DNA from 3 places in the Rhizobium sp. CFBP 8752 genome. Region 2 is predicted to be linked to each of the others. Evidence: predicted binding sites of a transcription regulator. Region 2 holds the regulator's gene; each other region holds the start of a gene.
The links. The regulator LexA, encoded in region 2, represses DNA repair genes until DNA is damaged. The targets are predictions, from matches to a motif close to TGTTCNNNNTGTGTTCNG.
Positions count from the first base shown of each region.

Region 1 (6,977 bases), 1.1 Mb from region 2:
ATGAAGCTGCGAACGCTGGCATTCGGTTTTTCGGCTCTCATTCTATCCGCCATATCGGCGCTGGCGCAGGAGGGCGGGTTGCCGGTCAGCCAATGCCAGGCGATTGCGCAGAACCTGCCGGGCGAGAATTTCCCCCATGTCCGCTATGCCAGCTTCAATCCCTCGGGTCCCACGCTTGCGCCAGTCATCAAACCGGTAAACCTGTCGGCGCGGGAAGAGGTGAAGATAACCTTCGTCGGCCACTCGACCTATTTTATCGAGAGCCCCGACGGTATCGGCATCGCCACCGATTACAGCGGCGTTCACCAGCCGTCGCGGATGCCTGACGTGGTGACGATGAACAAGGCGCATTCCACCCACTACACGATGATGCCGGATCCTGCGATCGCCCACGTGATGCGCGGATGGAGCGATGTGCCGGGTGAAAAGGCCGAGCATCGGGAAATGGTCGGGGATGTCTATATCCGCAATGTCGTCTCGGATATCCGCAACTGGGGCGGCGGGATCGAGCCGGACGGCAACTCGATCTTCATCTTCGAAGTCGCCGGTCTCTGCATCGGGCATCTCGGCCACCTGCATTTCGAACTCAACGAACAGCAGTACACGCAGATCGGTCGGCTCGATATTCTGATGGTGCCGGTCGATGGTGGTTTGACGATGGGGGCGGACAGCATGAGCCGCGTCGTTCAACGGCTGCGGTCGTCGCTGATCCTGCCGATGCACCGTTTCGGACCGCCGCTCGAGCGGTTCCTGTCGATGTTCGACGGCAAGTTCGAGATCGCCTACGCGCCAAGCGAGACGATCACCGTGTCGATGCGCAGCCTGCCGAAGAAGCCGACGATCATGGTGCCGCGAGGGCTGTGACAGGGGCTGTTTAAGCCCCTGTCTTTCGTTTGATCAGGCGTGACGCGTGAAGGTCAGGCGCTTGTTGACGCCGACTTCCGGCATCTTCTCGTCGTTGAGGTTCGCCTTGGCGATTTCCCAGCCGAACTTGAGCGTGCTGTCGGTCGACGCCCAGATTTCGGCGTCGTCGACGCGGAAGGCCAGCATGGTCAGATGCGGATCGGACTTACCGTGTTCGTACCAGGCAGCCGTCACGGCGCTCCAGTATTCATCGATCTTCGCCTCGTCCTTGCGGACTTCCAGGGTGCCCGAGAGGCAGGCGTGGTAATCGTGATCCTTGCCGACCACGTTGAAGTGGGCGCGGGAGGCTGTGCCGAGCGCCTTCACCAGATCCGTATCGGTCCTGGTATAGAACCAGATCGTGTTGGTCTCGGAATCGACATTCGGCGCCATCGGCTGGAAGTGGATGTGCGCACCTTCGATGCCGAGCATGCCCGCATGGATTCCGTTGATTTCGTCCCACATCTGACGTTCGGGGGCTTCGCGTGCTTCGGTAAGGCTCGCCATCTATAATTCTCCTTCTTTGTCGTGCGGTTGAAGAACGGAGGCGGGGCGGGGTTTGTTCCTCATCCGAAAGGCTCTTGAACGGCCTCCGCTTCGAAACTATAAGGCGGCACAATTCCAGATAATGATGCAGACAGGGGTGCCATGGCTGGCCATTCACAGTTCAAGAACATCATGCACCGCAAGGGCAAGCAGGACGGTATCCGTTCCAAGATGTTCTCCAAGCTTGCACGCGAAATCACCGTTGCGGCAAAATCCGGTCTACCCGACCCGGATATGAACGCGGCGCTGCGCCTTGCCGTTCAAAACGCCAAAGCGCAGTCGATGCCGAAGGACAATATCGACCGCGCCATCAAGAAGGCGTCGGGCGCCGATGCTGAGAACTATGACGCGGTGCGTTACGAGGGCTACGGTCCCGGCGGCACAGCCGTGATCGTCGAAGCGCTGACCGATAACCGCAATCGTACCGCCTCCAACGTCCGCTCGATCTTTACCAAGGCCGGCGGCGCTCTTGGCGAAACCGGTTCGGTGTCCTTCTCCTTCGACCATGTCGGCGAGATCACCTACAAGGCGTCGGTCGGCGATGCGGATACGGTCATGGAAGCTGCGATCGAAGCGGGTGCCGACGATGTGATTTCCGACGAGGAAGGCCACACGATCATCTGCGGGTTTGAGGCGCTCGGTGAAGTCTCCAAGGCGCTCGACGCCACGCTCGGTGGTGCCGAGACCGTCAAGTCGATCTGGAAGCCGCAGAACACGATCGAAGTCGACGAGGAACGCGCGCTGTCGCTGATGAAGCTGATCGGCAATCTCGAAGACGACGACGACGTGCAGAACGTCTATTCGAACTTCGAAGTCTCGGATGAGGTCATGGCCAAGTTGTCGGCCTGATCGCCTCTCTAGTCCTGAAATGAAGCGGGCCGGTCGTTGAGACCGGCCCGTATTCGTTTACGCGGCTCGCTGCAGCTGGCTATCCATCAGCGACAGCTGCGAAAACAATTCCACCGAGCGGAGACGCTTGTCGATATCGTGGATCGGCATCGAGATGATGAGCTCGTCGGCCTGGGTTTCGGCCAGGAACTCACCAAGCTTGCGTTCGATGGTTCGCGGCGAGCCGACCGCTGCGTAGCGCAACGTGTGCTCCACATTCATCTTCTCCATCGGCGTCCAGAATCCGTCCATCGTATCGAGCGGTTTCGGGAAAAGGCCGCGGACGTTCTTGCGCAGGTTGACAAACTGCTGCTGCGACGAGGTGAAGAGCCTGTTTGCTTCCTCATCCGTATCTGCTGCCACACCCATGACACCGGCCATCACATACGGTTTGTCGAGATCCGCCGAGGGCTGGAAGCGATCGCGGTAGATGGCGATCGCGTCGAGCAGCATATCTGGCGCAAAGTGCGAGGCAAACGCGTAGGGGAGACCCAAAGCGGCCGCCACGTGGGCGCTGTAGGTCGAGGAGCCGAGCAGCCAGATCGGCACATTCGCCTCGGTTCCCGGCACGGCAAGGATTGCCTGGTTCGGGACGGGCGTTCCGAGCAGATGCTTGAGCTCGACGATATCCTGCGGGAAGTTCTCCGCGCCGGCATCGAGATTGCGTCTCAGCGCATTTGCCGTTCGCATGTCGGTTCCGGGCGCACGGCCGAGGCCGAGATCGACGCGGCCGGGGAGCAGCGCTTCCAGCGTGCCGAACTGTTCGGCGATCACGAGGGGAGAGTGGTTCGGCAGCATGATGCCACCGGAGCCAACCCGGATGGTCTTGGTCGCGGCCCCGACATGGGCGATGACGAGCGCCGTAGCAGCGCTGGCAATGCCCGGCATGCCATGGTGTTCGGCAAGCCAGAGACGGTTATAGCCATGCTGTTCGGCCTTGATCGCAAGCCTGCGGGACTGGTCGAGAGCCTGGCTGACGGAATACCCTTCGCCGATCAGCGAAAGGTCGAGAATGGAAAACGGGATCATCGGCATATCCTGAAATGGATAGGAAAACGTGTTCTCCCTATCTAGGCAGCCGGTCTTGCAAATACGACCCCGCCGGCGATGAAAGTCGCTAGGCGGGGTCGGTGGAGGTCCGACAGTGAGGTCGCTGCCTCAGGTCTTGATCAGGCGCAGGAAGGGCTTGCGACCTCCCGACGACGGGGGCGATCCTTCAGGCGGAAAGACTGGCGGCGCCGGCAAAATGGTCACGTCGGAGTAGCGTGCGGCAGCGCGATCGATCTCGCCGATGCTGCGGTTCAGGCTGTCGAGAACAAGCGGCGTGGTCAGGATTTCGGGGGCCTGGGCATCCTTTGCCTTGGCCATTTCGTCGAGTTCGCCACGGATAGCCTCGGCCTCGGCCGCCTGAGCATCGGCGGATTCGGTCAGTTCCTCGACATTCTGGGCCAATGCATCGACGTAAAGGCCGATCGCACGCAGTTCGCGCTCGATCTCTTCGGTCTTGGCGCGGATTGCGCTCATGCCTGTAGCACTGGGCGTGCCGGCCGACAGTTCCATAGTCTCGATCAGCTTCAACGCGGCAGCAACCGCTTCGCGCGGTCGGCGCATGTCGAGCTTGGTGTTGTGGGCGATCGTGCCGACATGACGGGTAATTGCCTGACGCTGCTTGGCGCTTCTCTCATGCGCGCTGGTCTTTGACTTGGCGCGGGTAATTCTGTCTGCCTGATCCTGGCGGGCCTGAGCCTGGCTGCGCAGGATGGCGGCCATGGCTTCGGTGTCGGCCCGCATCGTCTCGACACTCGAAACGACGGTGCCGATGGTCCGGTCGATTGTTGCGAGTCCACGATTGAAATCGCGGCGCATGCCCTCGAAACGCAGGGGCATGGGTTCATCAAGTGTGGTGCGGATATCACCGCTTGCAAAGCGGCGCAGACCGCCGTCCAGGATGTCGGCGGTTCTGCGAAGATCGCGCAGCTCGGTCTCATTCCGATCATAGTCCCGTATCATTCGGGCGCCTCCTCGTGATTCTTAAGAAACCCTTTGTGACGAACCAACGCCATTAGGAAAAGGTTGTTGCGGTTGGATCACCACTTCTGCCCAAAACGATGCGGTTATGGTTAACAAAATATGAACGCTTCCGACGGCTTCGGTCCGCATGTTGGCCTTCAGAGTCACTCCGCGTTTCGGCCTTGGCGCAGGATTCCCGGCGTGACACAACAGTTGCCATGACAAAACCGATTCGCATCATCGGCATCGATCCGGGGCTTCGCCGCACAGGGTGGGGTGTTATCGAGACACTGGGAAACTCGTTGCGCTTTGTGGCATCGGGGACGGTCGTGTCCGACGGTGACATCGACCTCGCCTCGCGCCTCTGCCAGCTGCACGATGGTCTGGCCGAAGTTGTGCATACCTACACGCCAGACGAGGCGGCGGTCGAGCAGACGTTCGTCAACAAGGATGCGGTGGCGACGCTGAAGCTTGGTCAGGCGCGTGGCGTCGTGATGCTGGTGCCGGCGCGTGCCGGGTTGCCTGTTTCGGAATATGCGCCAAACGCTGTCAAGAAAGCGGTCATCGGCGTTGGCCACGGCGAGAAGCAGCAGATCCACATGATGGTGAAGATTCTGATGCCGAAGGCGGAGTTCAAGGGTAATGATGCCGCCGACGCGCTGGCGATCGCCATCTGCCACGCCCATAACCGCGTTGCAAACCGCATGCGCCAAGCTTTGGCCGGCTGACGCATCAGCCTCCTCTGTTCTTGACTTGTTCTGACGCCCTCAGTAGGTATTTCGGCAGAGGCCGTACGCTCGCATCGGCTTCTAACGCGCGATGCAGCGCGCTATCGTGCCTGTTTCCCGATGCTCGGCATCATGATTTCCGGAACCCATTCTCCTTCATCCTCAGCGGCGGACCTAAGACATGATCGGCAAGCTCAAAGGCACTATCGACGAGATCGGCGAGGACTACGCGCTCGTTGACGTGCACGGCGTCTGCTACGAAGCCTTCTGTTCGGCCCGCACGCTGGCCCGCCTCAATGTGGGCGAAGCGGCAGTGCTGTTTATCGAGACCTATGTGCGCGAGGACCAGCTGAAACTGTTCGGCTTCCTGTCGGCACTGGAGCGCGAGTGGTTCAACCTCCTGCAGAGCGTGCAGGGCGTCGGCGCCAAGGTGGCGCTGGCCTTGCTCTCAACGCTGACACCGGGCGAACTGGCCAATGCGATTGCGCTGCAGGACAAGACCGCAGTTTCGCGGGCACCCGGCGTCGGCCCCAAGGTCGCCGTCCGCATTGTCACAGAACTCAAGAACAAGGCGCCCGCCTTTGCCGGCGAGGCATCCGCCAATATCGGCTTCAAGCAGGAACTGGGCGAGGGCGTGGCGTCTGCGCCCGTCAGCGATGCGGTCTCGGCGCTCACCAATCTTGGCTATTCCCGAGACCAGGCGGCCAATGCCGTCGCCGCAGCTTTGAAGGCAGCCGGTGAGGATGCCGACAGCGCCAAGCTGATCCGGCTGGGTCTGAAGGAACTGGCGAGGTCGTGATATCCGGGGTAAGCACTGGGATATCGATAGGGCCAGACGATTACGGGAAGTAACAGATTGGGTGCGTTCACGACCATGGCTCTTGAAGGTCAGATCACGATAGCGATCAAGGATCGCGACGTTGCGAGAGTTGCTGCTCCACATGGCCGGTGCCACTGCTCCATGACATCAGACACAAAGGCCGCATCCTGCGCGCCCGAGATGGAAATTCTTGCATGACCGACGAAAACCGCCTCATCTCGCCGGAAAAACGGGGCGAAGATTTCGATACGGCGCTGCGCCCGCAGTCGCTCGACGAGTTTACCGGGCAGGCAGAGGCTCGCGCCAACCTCAAGATCTTCATCGAGGCCGCCAAGAACCGGGGCGAGGCCCTGGATCACGTGCTGTTCGTCGGCCCGCCGGGTCTCGGCAAGACCACGCTTGCGCAGATCATGGCCAAGGAACTGGGCGTGAATTTCCGCTCGACCTCCGGTCCTGTCATTGCCAAGGCCGGTGATCTTGCGGCGCTTCTGACCAATCTCGAAGACCGCGACGTGCTGTTCATCGATGAAATCCACCGTCTCAACCCGGCGGTCGAGGAAATCCTCTATCCGGCGATGGAGGATTTCCAGCTCGATCTGATCATCGGCGAAGGGCCGTCGGCCCGGTCGGTCAAGATCGACCTGTCGAAATTCACGCTGGTTGCTGCCACGACCCGTATCGGGCTTTTGACGACGCCGCTGCGCGACCGGTTCGGCATTCCCGTGCGCTTGTCGTTCTACACGGTCGAGGAACTGGAAGGCATCGTCCGGCGTGGTGCGCGCCTGATGAACCTGCCGATGACCGATGGCGGCGCGCGCGAGATCGCACGGCGCGCCCGTGGCACGCCGCGTATCGCCGGACGGCTGTTGCGCCGTGTGCGTGATTTCGCCGAAGTGGCGCGTGCGGAAGCCGTGACCAAGGAGATCGCCGACGAGGCGCTGATCCGCCTCAATGTCGACCACGCCGGTTTCGACCAGCTCGACAAGCGGTATCTCAACATGATCGCCGTCAACTTCGGCGGCGGGCCCGTGGGCATCGAGACGATTGCGGCGGGGCTCTCCGAGCCGCGCGACGCGATCGAG
Region 1 is NZ_JACYUZ010000001.1:682,279-689,255, forward strand. Features, by position in the region: gene IFT59_RS03175 (MBL fold metallo-hydrolase) at 1-864, shown strand; gene IFT59_RS03180 (pyridoxamine 5'-phosphate oxidase family protein) at 898-1,410, opposite strand; gene IFT59_RS03185 (YebC/PmpR family DNA-binding transcriptional regulator) at 1,552-2,298, shown strand; gene IFT59_RS03190 (LLM class flavin-dependent oxidoreductase) at 2,356-3,366, opposite strand; gene IFT59_RS03195 (methyl-accepting chemotaxis protein) at 3,496-4,347, opposite strand; gene ruvC (crossover junction endodeoxyribonuclease RuvC) at 4,566-5,075, shown strand; gene ruvA (Holliday junction branch migration protein RuvA) at 5,257-5,874, shown strand; gene ruvB (Holliday junction branch migration DNA helicase RuvB) at 6,090-6,977, shown strand, end outside.
Region 1: the regulator LexA is predicted to act here: its motif matches at 4,457-4,474, upstream of ruvC (crossover junction endodeoxyribonuclease RuvC).

Region 2 (6,977 bases):
ATAGGCTTCCGGCGTGCGGTTGCCGTTGACCGAGAGCTGATCGTAGGTCGGCTCATAGGCATTGAACGCGGAGAGCGCACCGAGATAGGTCGGCCACGTGACGAGCGCCGTATCGTTCGGCGACAGAAACAGTTTGCCGAGGTAATCGAGCGCCTGCTGGGAGCCTGACGTGATGAAGACGTTGTCGGCGGTACAGTCGATGCCGATCTTGGCGACATCGGCGACGATCCAGTCGCGTAGCGGCTTGTAGCCTTCGCTGACCGAATACTGCAGCGCCGAGTTCACTTGAGCGCCTGAGAAGATATCCGCATAGGCCTTCTGGAATTCCTCGGCCGGAAACAGTGCCGGATCCGGAATGCCGCCGGCGAACGAAATGATATCCGGCTGCTCCAGAAGCTTCAGCAGTTCGCGAATTTCGGAGGCTTTCATGCGGCTGGAGCGTGTCGCGAAAATATGGTCCCAATCAAGCACGGGCGTTTCCTTTTATTTCAATATTCTTGGCTTTGGTTTACATAAGTTTCGACAGGTCAACAATGCTGACCTATCGGTTTTTGGTACGGTGCGATCACGAATTGTAAAACGCAAAAGCCCGCGCAGATGGCGCGGGCTCTCGGATAGTCTGCCTCAGTCGACCGGAATGATCAGGCCTTGAGGATCGAGCGGCCCGCGTAGGCGGCCTGCGGCCCAAGCATTTCTTCGATACGGATCAGCTGGTTGTACTTGGCCAGACGATCAGAGCGCGACAGCGAACCGGTCTTGATCTGTCCGCAGTTGGTGGCGACTGCGAGATCGGCAATTGTCGAGTCTTCCGTCTCACCCGAACGGTGCGACATGACGGCCGTGTAGCTTGCCTTGTGCGCTGTTTCGACAGCATCGAGCGTTTCGGTGAGCGAGCCGATCTGGTTGACCTTGACGAGGATCGAGTTGGCTGTGCCCTGACGGATCCCATCGCGCAGACGGGCCGAGTTGGTCACGAACAGGTCGTCGCCGACGAGCTGAACCTTGGAACCGATCTTGTCGGTGAGATACTTCCAGCCAGCCCAGTCGTCTTCCGACATGCCGTCTTCGATCGAGATGATCGGGTACTTGCCGGCAAGTTCTGCCAGGTAATCAGCCATTGCTTCGGGCTCGAGCGAGCGGCCTTCGCCTTCCAGCTCATACTTGCCGTTCTTGAAGAATTCGGTCGCTGCGCAATCAAGCGCCAGGTGGACGTCATCGCCCGGCCGGTAGCCGGCCTTTTCGACCGACTTCATGATGAAGTCGAGGGCTTCCGGCGCGCTCTTCAGGCCCGGCGCGAAACCGCCTTCGTCGCCGACATTGGTGTTGTGCCCCTGCGCTGCCAGTTCCTTCTTGAGGACGTGGAAGATTTCCGCACCCATGCGCACGGCATCCTTCAGCGTCTCGGCGCCGACAGGCATGATCATGAATTCCTGGAAATCGATCGGGTTGTCGGCGTGAGCGCCGCCGTTGATGATGTTCATCATCGGGACCGGCAGAAGATGGGCGGAGGCGCCGCCGATATAGCGATAGAGCGGCAGGCCGGACGATTCGGCTGCGGCCTTGGCAACGGCAAGCGAGACGCCGAGAATGGCGTTTGCACCCAGGCGCGACTTGTTCGGGGTGCCGTCGAGCGCGATCAGGGTCTTGTCGATGTGGATCTGGCTTTCGGCATCGAAGCCGCCGATCGCGTCGAAGATCTCGGTGTTGACGGCTTCGACAGCCTTTTCGACGCCCTTGCCACCATAGCGCTTGCCGCCATCGCGAAGTTCGACGGCTTCATGCGCGCCCGTGGAGGCTCCCGACGGAACGGCGGCGCGGCCCATCGAGCCGTCTTCCAGATAAACATCCACCTCGACGGTCGGATTGCCACGGCTGTCCAGAATTTCGCGAGCGATGATGTCGGTAATGGCGGTCAAGGGTCTCTCCTCGGTTAATGTGCGAGCCTGAATTCGCAGGCTCAGCGAACAGGCGTGTCATCGACATTGTGCGATCGTCGATGACACGCGGATTACAGTCCAGTCAATTCGGCGGTTTTTCGACGCCGTCAGCCTTTTGCGATGGCGTCGAAGGCCAGCAGCTTTTCCAGAAGGCGCGGCATGTCCTTCAGGTGGACCATGTTCGGACCGTCGGACGGTGCGTTGTCAGGGTCTTCGTGGGTTTCGATAAAGACGCCAGCAACGCCGACGGCGACGGCTGCCCGCGCCAGCGTTTCGACAAATTCGCGCTGGCCGCCGGAAGAACCGCCCTGGCCGCCGGGCTGCTGCACGGAATGGGTTGCGTCAAAAATAACGGGGCTTCCGAGAGCCGCCATGATCGGCAGCGAGCGCATGTCGGAGACAAGCGTGTTGTAGCCGAACGAGGCACCGCGCTCGCACAGCATCACATTGGGATTGCCGCTTTCGAGGAACTTCGCCTGGACGTTCTTCATGTCCCAGGGCGCCAGGAACTGGCCCTTCTTCACGTTGATCGCGCAACCCGTCTTTGCGGCCGCGACGAGCAAGTCCGTCTGGCGCGACAGGAAGGCGGGGATCTGCAGGATATCGATCGTATCCGCCACGAGAGCGCATTGCTCTTCAGTGTGAATGTCGGTCAGAACGGGAAAGCCGAATTCCGTCTTCAGATCGGCAAAGATCGCCATCGCGTTGTCCAAGCCGATGCCGCGCTTGCCGGAGATCGACGTGCGGTTGGCCTTGTCGAAGGAGGATTTGTAGACGAGGCCGATGCCGAGTTTCTTGCAGAGTTCGACAAGCGTGCCGGCGATCATGAACGCATGATCACGGCTTTCCATCTGGCAGGGACCGGCAATCAGCGAGAGCTTTGCCGTGTTTGAGAAAACGACTTTCGAACTCCCCTCGCCCACGGACACTTCAGAATTGACGGAGACTGTCATTTCACTATTCCTCGAAACCGAAAACCACACCTTGCCCCGGGGCTGCCGACACGATCACGCGGCCATCCCTGCGGATGAATGCGACGTCATTAGCAGCAAGGGTGATCTCTGTCACGGCGAGATCGGTGGTCTTGAAGATGATCCCGCGCGCAGCGAGGCGCGACGATAACAAGGGCTTCATCGAAGACCGGAACTCGTCGCTGAACGTGTCGTTGGATTGAATGCGGATGCCGGCATTGGCAGCTTCGATCCGCAGACCGTCTTTCCCTTGCTCGGGTTGCGTCTCGAACACGGTTTCGAAAAGCGGCAGAAACTCCAGCGGGTCATCTGCAGAAAAGACGATCTCTCGAAGGCCTGTAACGGCGTTTGCGTGCTCATCAAGACCACCGCGATCTGCCGGTAATGCGGCCATGCGCTGGCAGGAAAACAGCAAGATGTCATCGACCTCGGGGACTGCCGCGAACGCCAGACGGAATGAGACTTCGCTCTCCCCACCATCGGGCAACTGCATCGGGCGGGAGAACTGAAGCATCTCGCCCGCAGACATGTACCCGTCCACAAAACGGCTATGATCGGCCGCTGCATCCTGCGTCCCGACGACCACCGCCGATAGACCTTCCCTTTTCCGCTGGCCGCGAAAGCGGATGTCGCGATCGGTGAACACGTTGCCTCGTTTTGCCGCAAGCGAGGCTTGCCGACGGTTCACAATGGCCAGTGGCTCGAGGTACGAGCCATCCGCGAAGAATATGCAGGCATTGGCTGTGCCGAAAGGGTGAACACCTTCAGGTGCCACAGTAAAGCCGAGAGCGGTCAACCTCCCCCGCGCTGACGCCAGATCTGCAACGGGCAGAACCAAATGATCGACTGACTTGTTACCCACTTACACCCCCAAAGTCTTATTCCGCAGAACATTGGCTATCGCGGGAAACTCGGCAAGTGCTGCGCACGAACTGAATACGTGATCGAACGCTGAAATGAGACTATTCTTGAGCAAAAATTTGGGGCTTGCGGAACACAGATAGAACATATAGCGTCCGTTCTGCATTTGTTTCCAATTCTGAGGGTCCCGTCCATGCTGACACGCAAGCAACAGGAGTTACTTCTGTTCATCCACGAGCGGATGAAAGAATCAGGCGTGCCGCCGTCGTTTGACGAAATGAAGGACGCTCTCGACCTTGCATCGAAGTCCGGCATCCATAGGCTGATCACCGCGCTCGAGGAGCGTGGCTTTATTCGCCGTCTGCCGAACAGAGCACGCGCGCTCGAAGTGATCAAGCTGCCTGACGCCTATGTGGCGAACCTTCATCCGCGACGGGGTTTTTCTCCCAGTGTCATCGAGGGAAGCCTCGGCAAAACGCAACCGGTCGTCGCTCAGAAGCCGGCGCCGGTCATGGCGGACAATCCGTTCTCGACAAACATTCCGGTCATGGGTCGAATCGCTGCCGGCGTGCCGATCTCCGCGATCCAGAACAACACCCATGACATCGCCGTTCCGATCGAGATGCTGGGTTCCGGCGATCATTACGCGCTCGAAGTGAAGGGCGATTCGATGATCGATGCCGGCATCCTCGATGGCGATACCGTCATCATCAAGAATACCAGCACCGCAAGTCCAGGCGATATCATCGTTGCCCTGGTCGATGAGGAAGAAGCGACCCTGAAGCGGTTTCGCCGCAAGGGTGCCTCGATCGCACTGGAAGCGGCAAACCCGGCTTACGAGACCCGCATCTTCCCGCCCGACCGGGTGAAGGTCCAGGGCAAGCTTGTCGGCCTTATTCGCCGCTATCATTAAGAACGGTGTCATCCCGGAGATGCGCAGCAACAGCCTCCGGGATGCCAAAGTCGAGTTGTCGCGTTCGCCAGTCATAGAACCGGTGGACGGTCCACGGACGGCTTGAGGTCTGTGCGCTGTCTCGCATTGCCGCCGTAATCTTGATGTCTGGCGCTGTCGCGTTCGGAATAATGGTGATTTCCAGTGCGCCAGTCCGGCGCAACGTCCGCCCGCTGAGAAGCAAGGCGCCGGAGCGGCAAGTATCGAAGCGTGCGCCGGGCGAGACGATGATCCGACCGACATCGCAGGCAAGACCGGTGTATCGGTTGTCTTCGACGGTGACGATCCGGATGTCCTGAGCAGTCTGCGCCGCGCACAGGATTTTCGGCAGACAGGCGAATCGTCCGGGCTTCAATGCTTGAAGAAAACCCCTGACATATTCGATTTCCCGGCGCGTCAAATCCGGTCGCGAATGTGGTCCAGGTGGTCTGTCATCGCTTTTCGCAAGGCTGGCACCTCGCGCTGGTTCCGAAGAGGCAAGAACCGGCAAGGCGAGCGGTTGTTCTCCGGTCTCAAGCACCAGCGCTCGCCGCCATTGATCGTAGATAAATCCCGGCGGTCGGGTTCGATTGAGGGTGATCTTGTCATCCTGGATCAGTCCCACTGACGCGCCGTCTTCGGATATGACGATATCAGGCCTCGGCGCCGAGCCTGAGCGGACCGCAAAGAGCAAAGCCACCGCCATGAACAGCGCGCCTGTCAACCTCAGCGGCGTGCGCAGCAGCGTCAGAAGCAGAAAGCCTGCCGTCGCCAGAGGCAGGAAAAGCGGGTTCTGCCGGCCGATGGCAATATCGCCGCCCCATGCGGCGACGATCTCGGCAATGCGAATGACGATCCGCAGCCCCTCGCCCATGATGAACAGAACGGGAGCATCCAGCCCGAACGGCATCAGCAGCATGGCCACGAGACCTGCCGGCATCACCACGAAGGAAATGATCGGCATGGCCGCGAGATTGGCCGCGAGGCCGTAGGTGGTCAGATGGTGGAAATGCTCGATCGAATAGATCGACGTCGACGTACTGCCGATCAGCGACGTCACCACGATCCCGGCAATGAAATGCAACGTCGCCGCAATACCCGTTATCCAACGGTTGCTACCTTTTGTCTCCTCCTTTCCTTTCGCGAAATATCGCGTCCAGAGGGCGAACCCTGCCACCAGTGCCGCGGTTGCCGCAAACGACATCTGGAAACTCGGACCCAGAATCTCCGACGGCGAGATGGCGAGGATGATGATTGCCGAAAGGGCGACGTTGCGAAGGCTGATGGAGGGTCGATCGACGAGCACGGCGACCAGCATCACCGCCATCATGATATAGGCTCGCTCGGCGGAAACCCCGAACCCGGAAATCAGGTAATAGGCGGTCGCCATGACAAGCGCACCGAACGCGGCAAACTTCTTGATCGGATAGGCCTGCGCAAAGCCTGGAAACAGCGACAGGACGGAGCGGACGCCGACGAAGAAGATACCGGCTGCCAGCGCCATGTTGAGGCCTGAGATCGCGACGATATGGGCCAGCCCGGACAGACGAAGCGCCTCGGTCGTCTCACGGGAAATTGCACGGCGCTCGTCGGTCACGATTGCGGCAGCAAAAGCGCCCGCATCCCCCTTGACCGTATCGCGGATGCGATTGCCGATTGCGCTGCGAAGCGCAAAAAGCCCTCGCTGCATGTCCGACCATAACCCGGGTTGGTCATCGATCGCCGGTTGTACGCTAGGCGCGCCGTAAAAGAAGCCAACGGCCCCGATTTGATCGAAGTAGGAGGAGAAGGCGAAATCGTTCAATCCGGGAAGCGCCGGGCCAGAGGGTGGCGACAGACGGGCACGGCCGGAAACGCGCTCTCCGATGTCTGCAGGCTCGTGTTGGCTTCTGGCAAGAACCGAGACGCGCTGTGGCGGTCGTGAAAGCGAGGGCTCAGATGTCTGCTCGATCCTGAGGATATAGCGCCAGCGGCGCTGTGCATCGGCTTCGCGTCGTTCGACAATCCCGCTGATGGTCGTTGTGACGGGCGAATCGAGCACGACCGTCGAACACCGCCAGGTTTCGAGCGCTGCCAGCGCAGAACCGGAGAGAAGCAGGCAGAGTACAAGGTTGGCACGAGACAGTGGATGCGCGCGATACCGTGTCAGCCCTGCGGTCACCATCGAGATCGCAAGCATGGTTGCGAGAATGAATGGCGATGGCGTCCAAGGAAGTGCGAACCAGGTCGCAGCGCCGGCGCCCAGCAAGACAGGCAGGAAGAGGAACACATGACCGT
Region 2 is NZ_JACYUZ010000001.1:1,760,780-1,767,756, forward strand. Features, by position in the region: gene IFT59_RS08445 (aminotransferase class I/II-fold pyridoxal phosphate-dependent enzyme) at 1-471, opposite strand, end outside; gene eno (phosphopyruvate hydratase) at 642-1,916, opposite strand; gene kdsA (3-deoxy-8-phosphooctulonate synthase) at 2,045-2,890, opposite strand; gene IFT59_RS08460 (VOC family protein) at 2,895-3,770, opposite strand; gene lexA (transcriptional repressor LexA) at 3,963-4,682, shown strand; gene IFT59_RS08470 (ComEC/Rec2 family competence protein) at 4,663-6,977, opposite strand, start outside.

Region 3 (6,977 bases), 220 kb from region 2:
AACCCCAAGGAAGCGGAAATCGTTTCGCACCGGCTGATGCTGCGTGCGGGCATGATCCGTCAGCAGAGCCAGGGCATCTATTCCTGGCTGCCGCTCGGCAAGCGCGTTCTGGACAAGGTCAACAAGATCGTCCGCGAGGAACAGAACCGGGCCGGCGCCGTCGAGCTGATGATGCCCACGCTGCAATCGGCCGAGCTGTGGCAGGAAAGCGGGCGCTACGACGCCTACGGCAAGGAAATGCTGCGCATTAAGGACCGCCAGGAGCGGCCGATGCTCTACGGACCGACCAACGAAGAAATGATCACGGATATCTTCCGGTCCTACGTCAAGTCCTACAAGAGCCTGCCGCTCAACCTCTACCATATCCAGCTGAAGTTCCGCGACGAGATCCGCCCGCGCTTCGGCACCATGCGTTCGCGCGAATTCCTGATGAAGGATGCCTATTCCTTCGATCTGAACAAGGAAGACGCCGTCCATTCGTATAACAAGATGTTCGCAGCCTATCTGCGCACCTTTGATCGGCTGGGCCTGCGCGCCATTCCGATGCGTGCGGATACCGGCCCGATCGGCGGCAACCACAGCCACGAGTTCATCATCCTCGCCGACACCGGTGAGTCGGAAGTGTTCTCGCACCGGGACTTCGTCAATTTCGACATTCCCGGCGAAGACACCGATTTCGACGATGTCGCCGGCATGCAGGCGATCTTTGACAAGTGGACATCGGTCTACGCCGCGACGTCCGAAATGCACGACGAATCGGCCTTCGATCAGATCCCGGATGCCGATCGCCTCTCTGCCCGCGGCATCGAAGTCGGCCATATCTTCTATTTCGGCACGAAATATTCCGAGCCGATGGGCGCAAAGGTGCAGGGCCCTGATGGCAAGGAACATCTTGTCCACATGGGATCCTACGGCATCGGGCCGACACGCCTTGTTCCCGCCATCATCGAAGCATCGCATGACGATAACGGAATCATCTGGCCGGCATCCGTTGCGCCGTTCGATGTCGTGGTGATCAACATGAAGCCCGGTGACGAGGCATGCGATAGTCTGTCGGAAGATCTCTACGCAAAGCTCAACAAGGCCGGTAAGGACGTGCTGCTTGACGATACCGACGAACGCGCCGGCACCAAGTTCGCGACAGCGGATCTGATCGGTGTTCCGGTACAGATAATCGTCGGTCCGCGCTCCGCCGCCAACGGCGAGGTCGAGGTCAAGGACCGCAAGTCCGCAGCCCGTGACGTCATGACGCTCGAAGCGGCGCTCAACCGCGTCGCCGGATGATCGGACACCGACGTCTTGCCGGGCCAGTCTGACGACAGGCTAGGCAGGCATATCTGATACAGCAGCGCGGGAAGCCTCCCGCGCGCTCCATGTGTAAGGAAGCGTGAATGGCGAGCATCGCGACGAGTGGTGAACCAGAGAAGGTCGACAAGTCTCCGCGGGCTGGCGCTTTCTCGTCGTTCGAGCGAATGGTCGCCTGGCGCTACCTGCGCTCGCGCCGCAAGGAAGCCTTCATCTCGGTCATCGCGGGCTTCTCTTTCGTCGGCATCATGCTTGGCGTCGCGACACTGATCATCGTGATGGCGGTCATGAACGGCTTTCGCACCGAGCTCATTTCCCGCATTCTCGGCATCAACGGCCACATGGTGATCCAGCCGATCGACCAGCCGTTCACCGATTACGCCGAACTGACCAAGAAATTCGCTGCCGTTCCCGGCGTCAAGATGGCCCTGCCGCTTGTCGAGGGGCAGACGCTGGCATCCGGCAAGGGTGGCGCCGGTTCCGGCGCTCTTGTGCGCGGCGTACGGCCGGAAGACCTTGAGAAGGTCACGGAAGTTGCTGGTAATATCAAGCAGGGCGATATCGTCGGCTTCGCGTCGGGGCAGGGCGTTCTTGTCGGCTCCAGGCTTGCCTCGCAGCTCGGCATTTCGGCCGGCGACCAGATCACGCTGATTTCGCCCGAAGGCGACGTGACACCGATGGGTGTCAATCCGCGCGTTAAATCCTATCCCGTGTCCGGCGTTTTCGAGATCGGCATGTCGGAATACGACGCGACGATCATCTACATGCCGCTTGAGGAATCGCAGCTCTATTTCAATGCCGAAGGGCTGGTGCAGTCGATCGAACTGTTCATCGATCACCCCGACAATGTCGAGGACATGCGTCCGCTGGTGGAGCAGGCTGCCGGTCGCCAGATTTTCATTACCGACTGGCGCCAACGCAACCAGACGTTCTTCTCGGCGCTTCAGGTTGAACGCAACGTGATGTTCATGATCCTGACCCTGATCGTGCTGGTCGCGGCACTCAACATCATCTCGGGCCTGATCATGCTGGTGAAGGACAAGGGCTCCGATATCGCAATCCTGCGCACGATGGGCGCGAGTTCCGGCGCCATCATGCGGATCTTCTTCATGACGGGTGCTGCTATCGGCATCGTTGGCACGTTTGCCGGCGTCGCGCTCGGCGTTATCGTCTGCCTCAACATCGAATCGATCCGACAGTTCTTCTCCTGGGTCTCGGGCACCATCCTGTTTGATCCGGAGCTCTATTTCCTCAGCCAGCTTCCGGCCGAAATGAGTTTTGGCGAGACCTTCTCGGTCGTCATCATGGCGCTGGTCCTGTCCTTCTTCGCCACCATTTTCCCGGCATGGAGAGCCTCGAAGCTCGATCCTGTCCAGGCCCTCCGATACGAATAGGTCTCCATGGCTGTCCCGCGTAAAACCGTCCTCAATCTCTCAGGCGTCGAACGTCACTACGGCCAGGGGGAGACGAGCCTGTCGATCCTCAACGGGGCAGACTTCTCGCTCGTGAGCGGCGAGATCGTGGCGCTCGTCGCCCCGTCCGGTACCGGCAAATCGACGCTCTTGCATCTGGCAGGCCTGCTTGAACATCCGGACGCTGGCGATGTGACGATCGGCGGTCGGGCCTGCAACGGTTTGTCGGATGAAGAGCGCACCTCGATCCGTCGCTCCGACATCGGCTTCGTCTACCAGTTTCACCATCTCCTGCCGGAATTCACGGCGATCGAGAACATCATGATGCCGCAGCTGATTGGCGGCCTTTCGAAGGGGGAAGCGCGCGAACGCGCGGGCCAGCTTCTCGATTACATGCGAATCGGTCATCGCGGCGAACACCGCCCGTCGGAACTGTCTGGTGGTGAACAGCAGCGCGTGGCGATTGCCCGTGCGGTGGCCAACGCGCCCCGCCTTTTGCTGGCCGACGAACCCACCGGCAATCTCGACCCGAAGACGGCATCCTACGTGTTCGAAGCGCTTGAGGCGCTGGTGCGCCAGTCAGGGCTTGCTGCCCTGATTGCCACCCACAATCATGATCTCGCTGCCCGCATGGATCGTCGCGTCACGATTGAAGGCGGCAAAGTCGTCGAGTTCTAGCGAACGCACTGATTTCCAAAGCTGCCCCTGATCCGATAGTGTCCATCATCACCTCGAAGGGGCGTGCGATGGACACTGCTGCCATGGAATGACGTCACGTCAGCGATCCGCAGCGATGGCTGGCGTTTGGCTGCCGACCGCTTGCGTTGGCCGGCAACGGCATGGGCCTATGGAGCGCTGGTTACCTCCAGCCAGCAAGCAGAATTAACCATCGGTCAGAAACTTCTATTCCCGTTTTGTTCTACTATTGACGTTGGCACGAAAAGAGAACAAAGTGCCAACATAAACGAACACGTGAGACGACGATGACTGACCTTCTTCGTGATATTGCCGCATTCGCCTCCATTGCAACTTTCGTTGCCAGCTTGTCGATGATCATGCTGGTGATGTGAGCCGGTCCGTGCTCGCCCAGCCGGCGGGCGCAAGCGGAAAGAGGTTGAGAAGACCATTCTTGACTCGACTTTGAAGCCTTCGCGCCGGACAATGACCCGATTCAAGGAATGGGTATCAGATGGCGGACGCAGCGACTTTACAATCGGAATCGGAGGATTTGGGAGCGACGCCACAGTTCGTGCATCTGCGCGTCCATTCCGCCTATTCGCTTCTGGAAGGTGCGCTGCCGCTCAAGAAAATCCTCTCCAAGGCCATCGCGGACAATCAGCCCGCGATCGCCGTCACCGATACCAACAATCTCTTCGTCGCGCTGGAATTCGCCCAAAAATCCATCGGTGATGGCATTCAGCCGATCATAGGTTGCCAGCTGTCGATTGACATGGAGGATCAGCCAGACGAGCGCCGCAACGGCCATTTGGCGAAGCTGCCGGCAATCGTTGTGCTTGCCGCCAATGCCAAGGGATACGAGCGGCTGGTGGATCTCGTCAGCCGTGCCTATCTCGATGGAGAAGGGCAGGCGGCAACGCATATCTGCCGCGCCTGGCTCGAAGATGGCGGCACCGAAGGACTGATCGCGCTGACAGGTGCTGCCGGTGGCCCTGTCGACATGGCAATGAAGGATGGCAACACCGTACTCGCAAAGGCGCGCCTCCTGTCATTGAAGCAGGCCTTTGGCGATCGTCTGTATATTGAACTGCAGCGTCACGGCACTTACGACCGCCGTCATGAGCAGCGGATGATCGATCTTGCCTACGACCAGGATGTGCCGCTGGTCGCGACCAATGAGGCCTTCTTCCCGGGCAAGTCCGATTACGACGCTCATGATGCCCTGATGGCCGTCGCGCACAATGCGATCGTATCCGACGATACCCGTTTCCGTTTGACGCCCGACCATTACCTGAAGAGCCGTGCCGAAATGGCAAAGCTGTTCGCCGATCTGCCGGAAGCGCTCGAAAACACGGTCGAGATCGCCAAGCGCTGCTCGTTCATCCTGAAGACCCGCAGCCCGATCCTGCCGCGCTTCACCGGCGCCACCGATGATCCGGCAGAAGCGGAGCGGGCCGAAACGGCGGAGCTGCGCCGTCAGTCGGTCGAAGGCCTCGAGAACCGGATGGCCGAACTCGGTATCACCGCGGGCTTCACCGAGCAGGATTATCGCGAACGGCTCGATTTCGAGCTCGGCGTCATCGAGAAGATGAAGTTTCCGGGCTACTTCCTGATCGTTGCCGACTTCATCAAATGGGCAAAGCTGCAGAACATCCCGGTCGGTCCGGGCCGCGGTTCCGGTGCAGGCTCGCTGGTTGCCTATGCGCTGACGATCACCGACGTCGATCCGCTGCGCTTCTCTTTGCTGTTCGAACGCTTCCTCAATCCCGACCGCGTCTCGATGCCCGACTTCGACATCGACTTCTGCCAGGATCGCCGCGAAGAAGTGATCCGCTACGTGCAGCGCAAATATGGCCGCGAGCAGGTGGCGCAGATCATCACCTTCGGTTCGCTGCAGGCCCGCGCAGCACTGCGCGACGTCGGCCGCGTTCTCGAAATGCCCTATGGCCAGGTCGATCGCATCTGCAAACTGGTGCCCAACAACCCGGCCAATCCGACCACCTTGGCAAAGGCGATCGAGGAAGAGCCGAAGTTTCAGGAAGAGGTCGACAAGGAGCCGGTCGTTGGCCGTCTTCTCGATATCGCCCAGAAGATCGAAGGTCTCTACCGCCACGCCTCGACCCACGCCGCCGGTATCGTCATCGGTGACCGCCCGCTGTCGAAGCTGGTGCCGATGTACCGCGACCCGCGCTCCGACATGCCGGTCACCCAGTTCAACATGAAATGGGTCGAGCAGGCCGGTCTGGTCAAGTTCGACTTTCTCGGACTGAAGACGCTGACGGTTCTGAAAACCGCGGTCGAATTCTGCAAGAAGCGCGATATCGTTGTGGATCTCGCCAAGATCCCGCTCGATGACGAACTGACCTACCAGATGCTGTCACGCGGCGAGACCGTCGGCGTGTTCCAGGTGGAAAGCGCCGGCATGCGCAAGGCGCTGATCGGCATGAAGCCGGACTGTATCGAGGACATTATTGCGCTGGTGGCGCTTTATCGCCCGGGTCCGATGGAAAACATCCCGACCTACAATGCCCGCAAGCACGGCGAGGAAGAAATCGAATCGGTCCATCCGTCGATCGATTATCTGCTCAAGGAAACCCAGGGCGTCATCGTCTATCAGGAACAGGTGATGCAGATCGCCCAGGTCCTGTCGGGCTATTCGCTCGGCGAAGCCGACCTTCTGCGCCGCGCCATGGGCAAGAAGATCAAGGCCGAGATGGACCAGCAGAGCGAGCGCTTTGTCAGTGGCGCCATCAAGAACGGTGTGTCGAAGCCGCAGGCGAAGAACATCTTCGAACTGCTGGCGAAGTTCGCCAACTACGGCTTCAACAAATCTCACGCCGCCGCCTACGCCATCGTCTCCTACCAGACGGCCTATATGAAGGCGCATTACCCGGTCGAGTTCCTCGCCGCGTCGATGACCTACGATATGGCGAACACCGAAAAGCTGAACGATTTCCGCGAAGACGCGGGACGGCTCGGCATCAAGGTCATTCCGCCATCGGTACAGACCTCGTTCCGCCGCTTCGAGACGGGCGACAACCGCATCTATTACGCGCTCGCTGCCATCAAGGGCGTCGGCGAAAACGCCGTCGATCACATCGTCGAGGTTCGCGGTGACACACCCTTTGCGTCGATCGAGGATTTCTGCCTGCGCATCGACCCGAAGCAGATCAACCGCCGCGTCTTTGAAAGCCTGAATGCTGCGGGTGCCTTCGATTGCTTCGGCTTCGACCGCGCCCAACTCAGCGCCGGCATGGACCGCGTCATCGGCTATGCCCAGCGCGCCCAGGAGGAGAAGGTCTCCGGCCAGTCCGATTTCTTCGGCTCGGGCGCGGCCAGCGGTCCGGAAAAACTCGTGCTTCCAACCTTCAATCCGTGGATGCCGTCGGAAATGCTGATGCGCGAGTATCAGGTGCTCGGCTTCTACCTGTCGGCCCATCCGCTCGATACCTACGGTGCGGTGCTCGACAAGATGCGCGTCCAGACCTTCGCCGACTTCTCGACGGCGGTGAGGGCAGGCGCCACCGCCGGCCGTCTTGCCGGGACCGTCACCGGTCGGCAGGAACGCAAGACGCGCACCGG
Region 3 is NZ_JACYUZ010000001.1:1,983,262-1,990,238, reverse strand. Features, by position in the region: gene proS (proline--tRNA ligase) at 1-1,284, shown strand, start outside; gene IFT59_RS09635 (lipoprotein-releasing ABC transporter permease subunit) at 1,392-2,699, shown strand; gene IFT59_RS09630 (ABC transporter ATP-binding protein) at 2,706-3,395, shown strand; gene dnaE (DNA polymerase III subunit alpha) at 3,907-6,977, shown strand, end outside.
Region 3: the regulator LexA is predicted to act here: its motif matches at 3,622-3,639, upstream of dnaE (DNA polymerase III subunit alpha).